Regions from separate parts of the Staphylococcus dromedarii genome, predicted to be linked through region 1. Evidence: a T-box and tRNA genes for the amino acid it is inferred to sense, from the RefSeq annotation. Region 1 holds a T-box; the other holds one or more tRNA genes.
What was found. A T-box is a leader RNA that pairs with one kind of tRNA and senses whether it is charged. The one in region 1 lies ahead of serS (serine--tRNA ligase), so its partner is inferred to be a tRNA-Ser.

Region 1 (5,546 bases):
CGATTAACAGATGGTCATAAACATATTCTAATCGGTACGTCTCAAGCATCACTTATTCGCTTTAAAGAAACAGATATCCGTGCAATGAGCCGAATTGCTTCAGGTGTTAAAGGAATTTCATTACGTGAAGATGATGAAGTCATCGGTCTCGGTGTGGCAGATGAGGATAATCAAGCAGAGATTCTTGTTGTAACTGAGAAAGGTTATGGTAAGCGAACACCAATTAGTGAATACCGCTTGTCACGTCGTGCAGGTATGGGTATTAAGACAGCAAATATTACAGAGCGTAATGGTAAACTTGTATGTATTGCAACAGTCGAAGGTAATGAAGATGTGATGGTGGTAACAGACCATGGTGTTATTATTCGTATGGAAGTAGAAGATATTTCTGTTAACGGCCGTAATACACAAGGTGTACGTTTAATTCGTCTTGATGAGGATCAATTCGTATCAACCGTTGCGAAAGTAAAACAAGAACCAGAAGACTTAGAAGCGGAAGAAGACGGCGGGGTGTCTAAAGAGACTGAAACAACGTCAACTTCTGAAGTGACTGAAACAACTGATTTACCAGAAACATTAAGAGAAGACTTCATGGCACGTGTCGAAGAAGATATTGCCAATGAAGATGAGACAGACGAATAAAGATTAAGATAAAAAAGGTTCAGAACATTTTCGAGTTCTGAACCTTTTTTACTATCTTATTGTTCAAGCTGCTTCATAGCATATGGAATTTCATCAATGATTTTTGAAGGTGGTACTACATACATATCCTTAGATAGTTTTTCGCCAATGTAACTATGCGTATAAGCTGCACTTGTTACAGCATCAATCATATCATCAAATTGACCAATGAAGCTTGTGATCATACCTGCGAGTGTATCACCCATACCACCTGTTGCCATAGCAGGTGTACCAATTTCTAATTTATATTCATTATTTTTGAAGAAGATTTCTGTTCCGTGCTTCTTCAAGACAACCGTTGCCCCTATTTCATCTACAGCCGCACGGTTACGTTCATACGTTTGTTCTTCAATTGGAATACCGCTGAGACGTTCCCATTCCTTTTGATGTGGTGTATAAATGAGTTTGCACGGTGGAATTTCAGGTTTAAGCTTACTCATAATAGAGATTGCATCGCCATCAACAATCAGTGTGTGATGTTCTTGAATATTTTGTAGTAAGAAAGTCATCGCATTGTTCCCTTTGAAGTCTAGACCAAGTCCAGGACCGATTAAGATACAATCTGATTGCTCAATGACTTTTGTCAGTTTCTTCGTATCATTAATATCAATGACCATTGCTTCTGGACAGCGTGAATGAAGTGCGACATGATTTGTTGGATGTGTCGCCACTGTGATTAAATCACTGCCACTGTATACACATGCACGAGCAGCTAACATAATTGCACCGCCTAACGTTGCATTGCCACCAATGAGAAGAATACGCCCATAGTCACCTTTATGTGTATCTACTTTACGTTTTGGTATTCTAACATCTGACAATATTTCCATAGAGCAAGAACCTCCTATCTGGTATTTCCGATATTACAACAAGATATGATATACGCGTATACGCTATTCGTCAATAGATAAAATAAGTCGATTTAGCGTAGTATATAGGTAACGCGCTACCTGATAACGAATATTGTCACAACTATTGTGTAACATAACCCTTAAATTTATACTGAAACAAGGATGGTAATAAATAACAAAGGGGTTGGATCATAATGGTTTTATATTTAACAGGTGATGAATTAAGAATTAATGATATACGTAACTTTTTAAATGATCAGACAACAGTAGAAATTACCGAAGAAGCATTAGCACGTGTCAAAGAAAGTCGTGCGATTGTAGAAGGTATTATTGAAAATAAAGAAACAATCTATGGTATTACGACTGGATTTGGATTATTCAGTGACGTGTTAATTGATCCACAGCAATATAATCAATTACAAGTAAATTTGATACGCTCACATGCATGTGGGGTAGGGGACCCATTTGATCAAAATGTATCATTAGTTATGATGATATTACGATTAAACACATTGCTTAAAGGACATTCTGGTGCAACGGTTGATCTTGTCAGACAGCTACAATTTTTTATTAATCAAAGAATCATTCCAGTTATTCCACAACAAGGGTCATTAGGCGCATCAGGTGATTTAGCACCACTCTCTCATTTAGCTTTAGCATTGATAGGGGAGGGGAAAGTACAGTATCAAGGTGAGGTGTTAGACAGCTCGGACGTCTTAAAACGTTTAGATAAAGCGCCATTAACATTACAAGCTAAAGAAGGATTAGCATTGATTAATGGTACACAGGCGATGACGGCACAAGGTGTCATCACAATGATTGAAGCGGAACATTTAGCATATGAAGTTGAGTGGATTGCATCATTAACACATCAAGCACTTAGAGGGATTACAGATGCTTATCATGCTTCTGTGCATACAGTACGTAACTTTGATGAGCAAACGGCTGTAGCTAGACGGATGTTAGACTGGCTTGAAGGTTCAACACTGACAACACGCCAAGGAGAGATACGTGTACAAGACCCTTATACTTTACGTTGTATTCCACAAATTCACGGTGCGAGTTTCCAAGTGATCAACTATGTACGTGAGAAACTAGAATGTGAAATGAATGCGGCGAACGATAACCCATTGATTTTTGATGAGGGAGATGAGACGTTAGTTATCTCTGGTGGCAACTTCCATGGACAACCTATTGCCTTTGCGTTAGACTTTTTAAAAATTGGCTTAAGTGAGTTAGGAAATGTATCTGAAAGACGTCTTGAACGCCTTGTAAATCCACAATTGAATGGTGGACTACCAGCATTCTTAAGTCCAGAACCAGGATTACAAAGTGGTGCTATGATTATGCAGTATGCGGCGGCCAGTCTGGTTTCAGAAAATAAAACATTAGCACATCCAGCAAGTGTGGACTCCATTCCATCATCAGCCAATCAAGAAGATCACGTATCGATGGGGACAATTGCAGCAAGACATGGTTATCAAATATTAGACAACGTACGACGTGTGATTGCAATAGAAGCCATTATTGCATTGCAAGCAGTAGAATTAAGAGGGATCGAAGGCTTATCGCCAAAAACGCGTCAACAATATGAAGCGTTGCGTAAGATTGTGCCGTCTATCACAGAAGACAGACAATTTCATAAAGATATTGAACGTGTCGCTAATTATCTACAAAGTACAGCGTACCATGACTAGTCTTGCAAAAAGGAAAAGACTCTGATATATTAAATTTAAATTTAGATATTTAATTGTTTGTGGACTAAGTAGTATCGGATGCTTTTCAGAGAGTTTGTGGTTGGTGTGAACAAACAGGTAATGATGATATGAAATCTACCCACGCATGAAGAACAATTCGGGTAAAACCGTTAACTTTTGTAAAGTGCAAGCTATTTTTAATTGGCTTGTTAAATAGGGTGGCAACACGTAGAAACCACGTCCCTTGTTATAGGGGACGTGGTTTTTTTCAGTCATCCGCAAAATAAATCGTATATTCATAATGAAAGGGTGTCGCAATATGTTAGACATTAAATTATTCAGAAATGAACCTGAAATGGTAAAAGAAAAGATTCAATTACGTGGAGATGATCCAGCTGTTGTTGATGAAGTATTAGCACTTGATCAAAAGCGTCGTGAATTGATTCAACAAACAGAAGAATTAAAAGCAGAGCGTAATAAAGCTTCTGAATTAATTGCACAAAAGAAACGTAATAAAGAAGATGCAGACGAAGCAATCCAATTGCAACGTAAAGCAGGAGAAAAAGTAAAAGCCATTGATGCTGAATTGAAAGAAGTAGATACAGCATTAAACGATAAGTTATCACGTATTCCGAACTTAATTCATGACGATGTGCCTCAAGGTAAAGACGATACTGAAAATGTTGAACTTAAAAAATGGGGCACACCACGTGAATTTGACTTTGAAGCAAAAGCGCACTGGGATATCGTAGAAGATTTAGGTATGGCAGACTTTGAACGTGCAGCACGTGTATCAGGTGCCCGTTTTGTATTCTTAACAAACGAAGGTGCGAAGTTAGAGCGTGCATTAATGAACTATATGATTACGAAACATACGACACAACACGGTTATACAGAAATGATGGTGCCACAATTAGTAAACCGTCAAACAATGTATGGGACAGGACAACTTCCTAAGTTTGAAGAAGACTTATTCAAAGTTGAAAAAGAAGGTCTTTACACAATTCCAACAGCAGAAGTGCCATTAACAAACTATTACCGTGATGAAGTCATTCAACCAGGCGTATTACCGGAAAAATTCACAGGCCAATCTGCATGCTTTAGAAGTGAAGCGGGATCTGCTGGACGTGACACACGTGGCTTAATTCGTCTTCACCAATTCAATAAAGTAGAAATGGTTCGCATTGAAAAACCAGAAGACTCTTGGAATGCATTAGAAGAAATGACTGGCAATGCAGAAGCAATTCTTGAAGAATTAGGTTTACCATATCGTCGCGTTATTTTATGTACAGGTGATATCGGATTCGGTTCAACAAAAACATACGACTTAGAAGTATGGTTACCAAGCTATAATGACTATAAAGAAATCAGCTCTTGCTCAAACTGCATGGACTTCCAAGCGCGTCGTGCGAACATCCGCTTCAAACGCGACAAAGATTCAAAACCAGAATATGTACACACATTAAATGGTTCTGGTTTAGCAGTAGGACGTACATTTGCTGCAATTGTTGAAAACTATCAAAACGAAGATGGTTCTATTACAATTCCAGAAGCACTTGTACCATTTATGGGTGGACAAACAGTTATCGAACCAAAATAATAGATTATTAAATAAAGGTGCTATAAAGTGGGAATATTTTCTCACGATATAGCACCTTTTTTAGAATTTTACAGAGCAAAACACTACTTTTAAGACGTCTTTCATAGTTTTGTTATCAGAATATTTTGTTATAATTTAACGTTGATATGACAACGTTTATAGACTTCGGTGTGTGTGAAGTCACTATGACGTAAGTCTAACTCTATAGAATTCATTCGTATTTTGTAATACAATAAATTTAATTTTTATGAAGGGGGTTAACGGCATGTCATATCAGACATTTAAACAAGGTGTAAAAGATTGTATTCCTACTTTGCTAGGCTATGCTGGAATTGGTTTTTCATTCGGTGTGGTAGGTATTACGTCTGGATTTAATATATTTGAGATTGCCTTATTATCTATTTTAATCTATGCCGGTGCTGCACAATTTATCGTCATTGCATTAATGGTTGTCCATACACCTGTGTGGGTAATTGTATTGACGGCACTAATTGTGAATAGCCGAATGTTCTTATTGAGTATGACATTAGCGCCCTCTTTCAAGCATGAAACGTTAGGCCATCGTATTGGTATTGGAACATTGCTGACAGATGAGACATTTGGTGTGGCTATCACCCCCTACTCGAGAGGGGAGATAATTGGGCGTAACTGGATGTATGGCTTAAACATCACAGCGTATCTCTTTTGGATATTGACGACCATCCTTGGTGCGGCATT
Region 2 (5,546 bases), 760 kb from region 1:
TATCAAAGCCCAGATCTGACAAACATCTTTCAGCACTTGATTGGTGATTTGAAAATCTTTGAGGTACTGCTTTTTGTGTTCCTGTTGTACCAGACGTAAACATGATGGATGCAATAGATTTCACATCAAAAGGTGCTAAACTTCGCGTCCCTTCTTTTACTAATATATTTGAAGCAACGTAGCAATTAAAATACTGAGGGAATTGGCTATCCATGTAACGCGATTGATAATTATCACTCACTACAATCGTTTTAACTTTAATAGACTGCATCTGTTTAATCACTTCTTCATCCGTTAAACGATTATTAATCATCGCAATTTCAATTTGGTACAACCAAGCACCGTGAATCAATGCAATTGCTTCTATTGAATTATCAACAAGTAGCCCAATTCTTTTTTCTTGCAAGGCTGCGAGACCACTTCCATACTGCATTGCTAAATTCAATAATGACTTAAATGTCAGTTGCTCTCGCGCAGTTTCAACAGCTATTGCATTTGGTGTTTGATATGCACGTTGTACAAGCCAATGTTCCATGAATCTTCCTCCAAAAATAATGTTCCTTCCTTATTATAGACACAATTGAAAGCGAATGCATGATTCATGATTATCTTACTCAAACTATTTATATCGATATATTACAAAAGTGCCATACATAGTAAAAACCACAAGAATTCTGTAACTTTATATCTATTGTTATTTTAAAACATTTATATCAATTATCTCCTATATTGTTGCAAATAAGTTATACAAAGACTCGCATAGACAGGCTCTAAAAAATCATAATATCTTAATATTTTAATAAATTACTAGATCTCCTGATGATATAATTAAATTGATAAAATATTATTTGTTTTTCAAAATAAATTTTGGGGTGAATCATATGAAACGAATAGGAAGTCTTGCACTAGCAACACTTTTAATTCTTAGTGCTTGTAATCATGATCAGCAAGAAAACCAATCTTCTAACAATGAACACGAAAAATCAAAATCTACACAACATGCAAGTAAGAAACCAGAAAAAACATCGACAAATACTGAAGATGTACAAAAAGTTGAAAGTAATAATCAAGCAACTGCTTCTAATCAGAATACAACGACTATTGATGTTTCAAATATTAAAGACAGAACAACATTAGAATCAGTTATTTATGGAAATTATAGTGAATTTGATAAAATCAAAGCATACAATAGTGCCGTTGCGAATGGCGTGATTCCACAAGGTAATGTGTTAGAGGGTCCAGCTTGGGCAGCCTATGAAAGTTCACTAAAAGTTGAAAGTGGAGAAGAAAAATCTATCTATGATTATCCTCCAGAAGACGTCGATTATATAGATGATGATTTTGAAAGCACCACCGAGGAGCAAGCAGCAGATGAACAATGGATAGATGATCAATTTGAATGGAATCAAAATGCAGATGACTATGAAGACGAAATGGATGAAAATACATCATACGAATAATAAATAGCATAAAAGTTAAATCCCACCTAATTTTAGACGGGATTTTTTTAAATTTATTGCTTAATTTGTTTATATGCATTTTGATAAATATAATATCTTCTTACTAATTCAATCACCATCATCCATACAATATGACCGAAGAATTCCGAAACATGTTCAAGGAATGGTTGATCAAACATACTTGGCACCACATGCATTAACGGCATAAGTATTAAATGGAACCCAATCCATACAACGATACCAAATACTGAACCGTAACCCATCGCAACTTTTGCATAGCGTTTAACAAGTAAAATATAGATAAGTGCCACAGCTACTGAAAAGCTAAAATGTATAATAAAACTTACCCATGGCATTGACTGCTCTGAAAATTGATATGTCATATGTGTAAAATCATGACTAAAACCAAATTTCTGTAATAATTCTTGTGGTGGATTCGTTGCATTTCGTTCCGGTGTTCTTGGCGGTAACATAACCTCCCATCCTAGTTTCACAATTCCAGAAATGACTCCACCAATTATCGCAGCACAGATAACCTGGATAAATGTTAATTTATCTTTCATGATAAAATCTCCTCTACTTGTCGCTAGACATTTATTTTAAAAGCATTTTATCAAATAAACTTATTATAAACTATAAATTTTTAGTATATATTTTGTCTGTTTTTCGACATGTTCGTAGTCCTGCTTATTTTAATTTTTAAAAGTGTCGTATTTAAATATTTACGCAAATTAAAATTAAATAGGAGTTATCAATGCCCCAATTAATAAATCGTACAGAATAACAAAAAAAGAGCAAGGTCAATGTGTCATAGAATTATTTTCTCGACACTTTTTTTAACACTTGCTTTTCAGAAATCCCATTAAATCAATGGTTTCAAGCTATATATACCGGAAGATGGGGGATTCGAACCCCCGAGACGCTTGTGGCGCCTACACACTTTCCAGGCGTGCTCCTTCGGCCAACTCGGACAATCTTCCATAATAACACAAAAAATCAGAAGCGATATTTCACTTCTGATTATATGACCCCTACGGGACTCGAACCCGTGTTACCGCCGTGAAAGGGCGGTGTCTTAACCGCTTGACCAAGGGGCCATGGCTCCACAGGTAGGACTCGAACCTACGACCGATCGGTTAACAGCCGATAGCTCTACCACTGAGCTACTGTGGAATAATTAAAATGGAGCGGGTGATGGGAATCGAACCCACAACATCAGCTTGGAAGGCTGAGGTTTTGCCATTAAACTACACCCGCATTACAACGATATGGGCGGTTGATGGGAATCGAACCCACGAATGTCGGAACCACAATCCGATGCGTTAACCACTTCGCCACAACCGCCGTAATAAGAAGTGGTTCAGGACGGAATCGAACCGCCGACACAAGGATTTTCAGTCCTTTGCTCTACCGACTGAGCTACTGAACCATAATAATGGCGGTCCCGACGGGAATCGAACCCGCGATCTCCTGCGTGACAGGCAGGCGTGTTAAACCGCTCCACTACGGGACCACTCAAAAATATTGCGGGAGGCGGATTTGAACCACCGACCTTCGGGTTATGAGCCCGACGAGCTACCGAACTGCTCCATCCCGCGACAATATTATTTAAAAGCAATTACTTAATTATATTATCACTTATCTAACAAGATGTCAATACAATTTTTATATTTTTTATCTCGCTAAGTACAAACAAAGATTGTTTAACAACTTAACGACTTAGTCAGTATATATTTAATTTATTAAAAGGTCAACTCCCCTATCACAAGAATTTTGTGGAATAAAACACCTTTACAGTATTTATTGAATTATTGTATCTAATTAGACTATAAAATATCAGTATTTATTTACTAAAGTCTAAAATGTTACTTTGTTTTATCATATATATTCAACTACTTGAAAATTACATTAACGTAATTTAACTCAACTAACGATAATACTTTCAAAATTCTAATAGACATAACATCTACTCGGGGCTGAGACATAGTGCTAGGTTCCTTCCTTTTGAATATAGATATAAGTTTAGTGGCAGTAGGTGTCTGAAGTGAAAATACGTTTTTAAAAACTTTTTTCACTCCTAGTCACCCTTGCCGGGGTGGGACGACGAAATCTTTTATAGTAATAAAGATTTCTGTCCCACTCCCTTTTAACTAATATAGAATTCTAGAATCCCTCCCTAACATCAAGACCACATTGATATGTGATGTTAGCGAGGGATTGCTCATAATATCATTTTTTAAACTTTTATAAATTGTCCAACCTGAATTTTATATTTTTCTTCGTTATATGCATTGTTTACATCATCCGTGATTAATACATCTATTGATGATATTGGACAAATATTGTGTAATGAAACCTTATCAAATTTTGAACTATCAGCTAAAAGGAAAATTTCTTTAGATTGTTCAACCATTATCCTTTTAGCTGGTGAAAGCTCTTCACTATAATGTGTAATTCCTTTTTCAAAATGTAGTGCAGGTGTTGCAAGAAACAATTTTGTTGGATTTAGGTCAGCCAATGTGCGATCTGTAATATGCCCATTTAAAATATAATTATCTTTATATAAAATTCCACCTGTAACAATAATTTTGTTTTGCGAAGAATTTAAGATTGAGGCAATATGAATATCATTCGTTATAATCGTTAGATTTTGTTTATTGATTAAATGCTTAGCGAATTGTAACGTGGTTGAACCTGAATCGATGATAATAGTATCACCTTCATTTACGAATGTTGCTGCTTTTTTACCAATATTTCTTTTTTCAGTGAAATGCGTTGATTCTCTTTCATGAAAATTAAGTTCATCTTTTACTTCATCATGCTGAAGAACGACTCCACCATGTGTTCGCTTGATTTGATTATATTTTTCTAGATTTTTAAGGTCTCTTCTAATAGTAGCATCATGCACATCAAATATAGTTGATAATTCGTGAACTGTTGCTGTTTTATTTTGCCTTAAATAATCGACTATATTCTGTTCTCTTTCAGCTGGCAACACTGTTAGCACCCCTAATTTGTGAATTTATTACATTATATCAAATATATAACTTTTTGTTAGAGGTTTTTAGTCCATAGACGTTTTGGCATTGTTTGGTAATTTGATGAAATATGTCAAAATTGAACTAAAGAAATAAAGTAATGCTAATATCCAAATGACACCTCTAGCTTCAACAACATCGATAAATAAATTTACAATCATAGGGCCAACAAACACAGGTAAACCAGCACCTAAATTCAATACCGCAAGTGCTGCCCCTTTATCTTTTTTAACAAGCGAAGGTACGAGAGCTGAAAGTGGGACATAAGCTGCTAAAAATGCTCCCCATAAAACACCTACTACAGTAAGGATAACCAAATTCCCATCTGTCCATAAAGGAATATAACCGATTAATAGTGTTGTTATACCACATCCTACACCGCCAAATAGCATAATTGTATTTCTCCATCCAAACTTATCTCCAACGATACCAAAAATAAGATTAAATGCGATATTTGATATAAAAATTCCAGACCAGACACCTAACCATTTTGAAGTCGGAATACCAAATGAAGCAAGGTAAATAGGTAAGAATACTGGAAATGCAAATTGAGCTGTTGTATTAATGATTCGTACGATACCACCTAATAATACTTTGGGCTCGTCTTTCATAATTGTAATACCTTTTAAAAGTTCAGCTACTTTTTCTTTGGAGTTACCTTTATTCGCTGGTAGCGTATCTCTATTCACAAATAATGCAAACAGACCACCTAATAGCACCCAAAATAGAGAACTCCAAAGCGTATTGATGTGACCTAGTACTTCAATAGCAACGATAGAATATAAAGCACCCAAAACGTTTAAACCACCTGTAAATACAAACCAAAACCAACCAACAGCAGCTCCTAAATGTTTCTTCTCAGCTCTATATGAAATCCAAACTAAAAATGAATAAGCAAACAATGGATAACCAAACCCTCTTAATGCATATGCAGGTATCATTAATGCGAGGTTCTCTGATGGAATCGCAAATCCAACAAAGAATATTGTTCCTAAAACGTATAACAATAATCCAAGTGACATTGTTTTCTTGCCACCAAGTGATTCAG

Region 2: it encodes a tRNA-Ser, which carries the amino acid that the T-box ahead of serS (serine--tRNA ligase) is inferred to sense. The anticodon was not compared.

What each region holds. Positions count from the first base shown of each region.
Region 1 covers NZ_CP094718.1:8,929-14,474, forward strand. The annotation lists gene gyrA (DNA gyrase subunit A) at 1-642, shown strand, start outside; gene MUA88_RS00040 (NAD(P)H-hydrate dehydratase) at 699-1,511, opposite strand; gene hutH (histidine ammonia-lyase) at 1,727-3,229, shown strand; T-box leader at 3,276-3,477, shown strand; gene serS (serine--tRNA ligase) at 3,549-4,829, shown strand; gene MUA88_RS00055 (AzlC family ABC transporter permease) at 5,095-5,546, shown strand, end outside.
Region 2 covers NZ_CP094718.1:1,442,824-1,448,369, forward strand. The annotation lists gene menE (o-succinylbenzoate--CoA ligase) at 1-535, opposite strand, end outside; gene MUA88_RS07045 (hypothetical protein) at 882-1,460, shown strand; gene MUA88_RS07050 (YagU family protein) at 1,514-2,023, opposite strand; tRNA gene MUA88_RS07055 (tRNA-Ser) at 2,352-2,440, opposite strand; tRNA gene MUA88_RS07060 (tRNA-Glu) at 2,486-2,557, opposite strand; tRNA gene MUA88_RS07065 (tRNA-Asn) at 2,559-2,633, opposite strand; tRNA gene MUA88_RS07070 (tRNA-Gly) at 2,644-2,717, opposite strand; tRNA gene MUA88_RS07075 (tRNA-His) at 2,732-2,804, opposite strand; tRNA gene MUA88_RS07080 (tRNA-Phe) at 2,817-2,889, opposite strand; tRNA gene MUA88_RS07085 (tRNA-Asp) at 2,897-2,973, opposite strand; tRNA gene MUA88_RS07090 (tRNA-Met) at 2,985-3,058, opposite strand; gene MUA88_RS07095 (DeoR/GlpR family DNA-binding transcription regulator) at 3,697-4,458, opposite strand; gene MUA88_RS07100 (MFS transporter) at 4,525-5,546, opposite strand, start outside.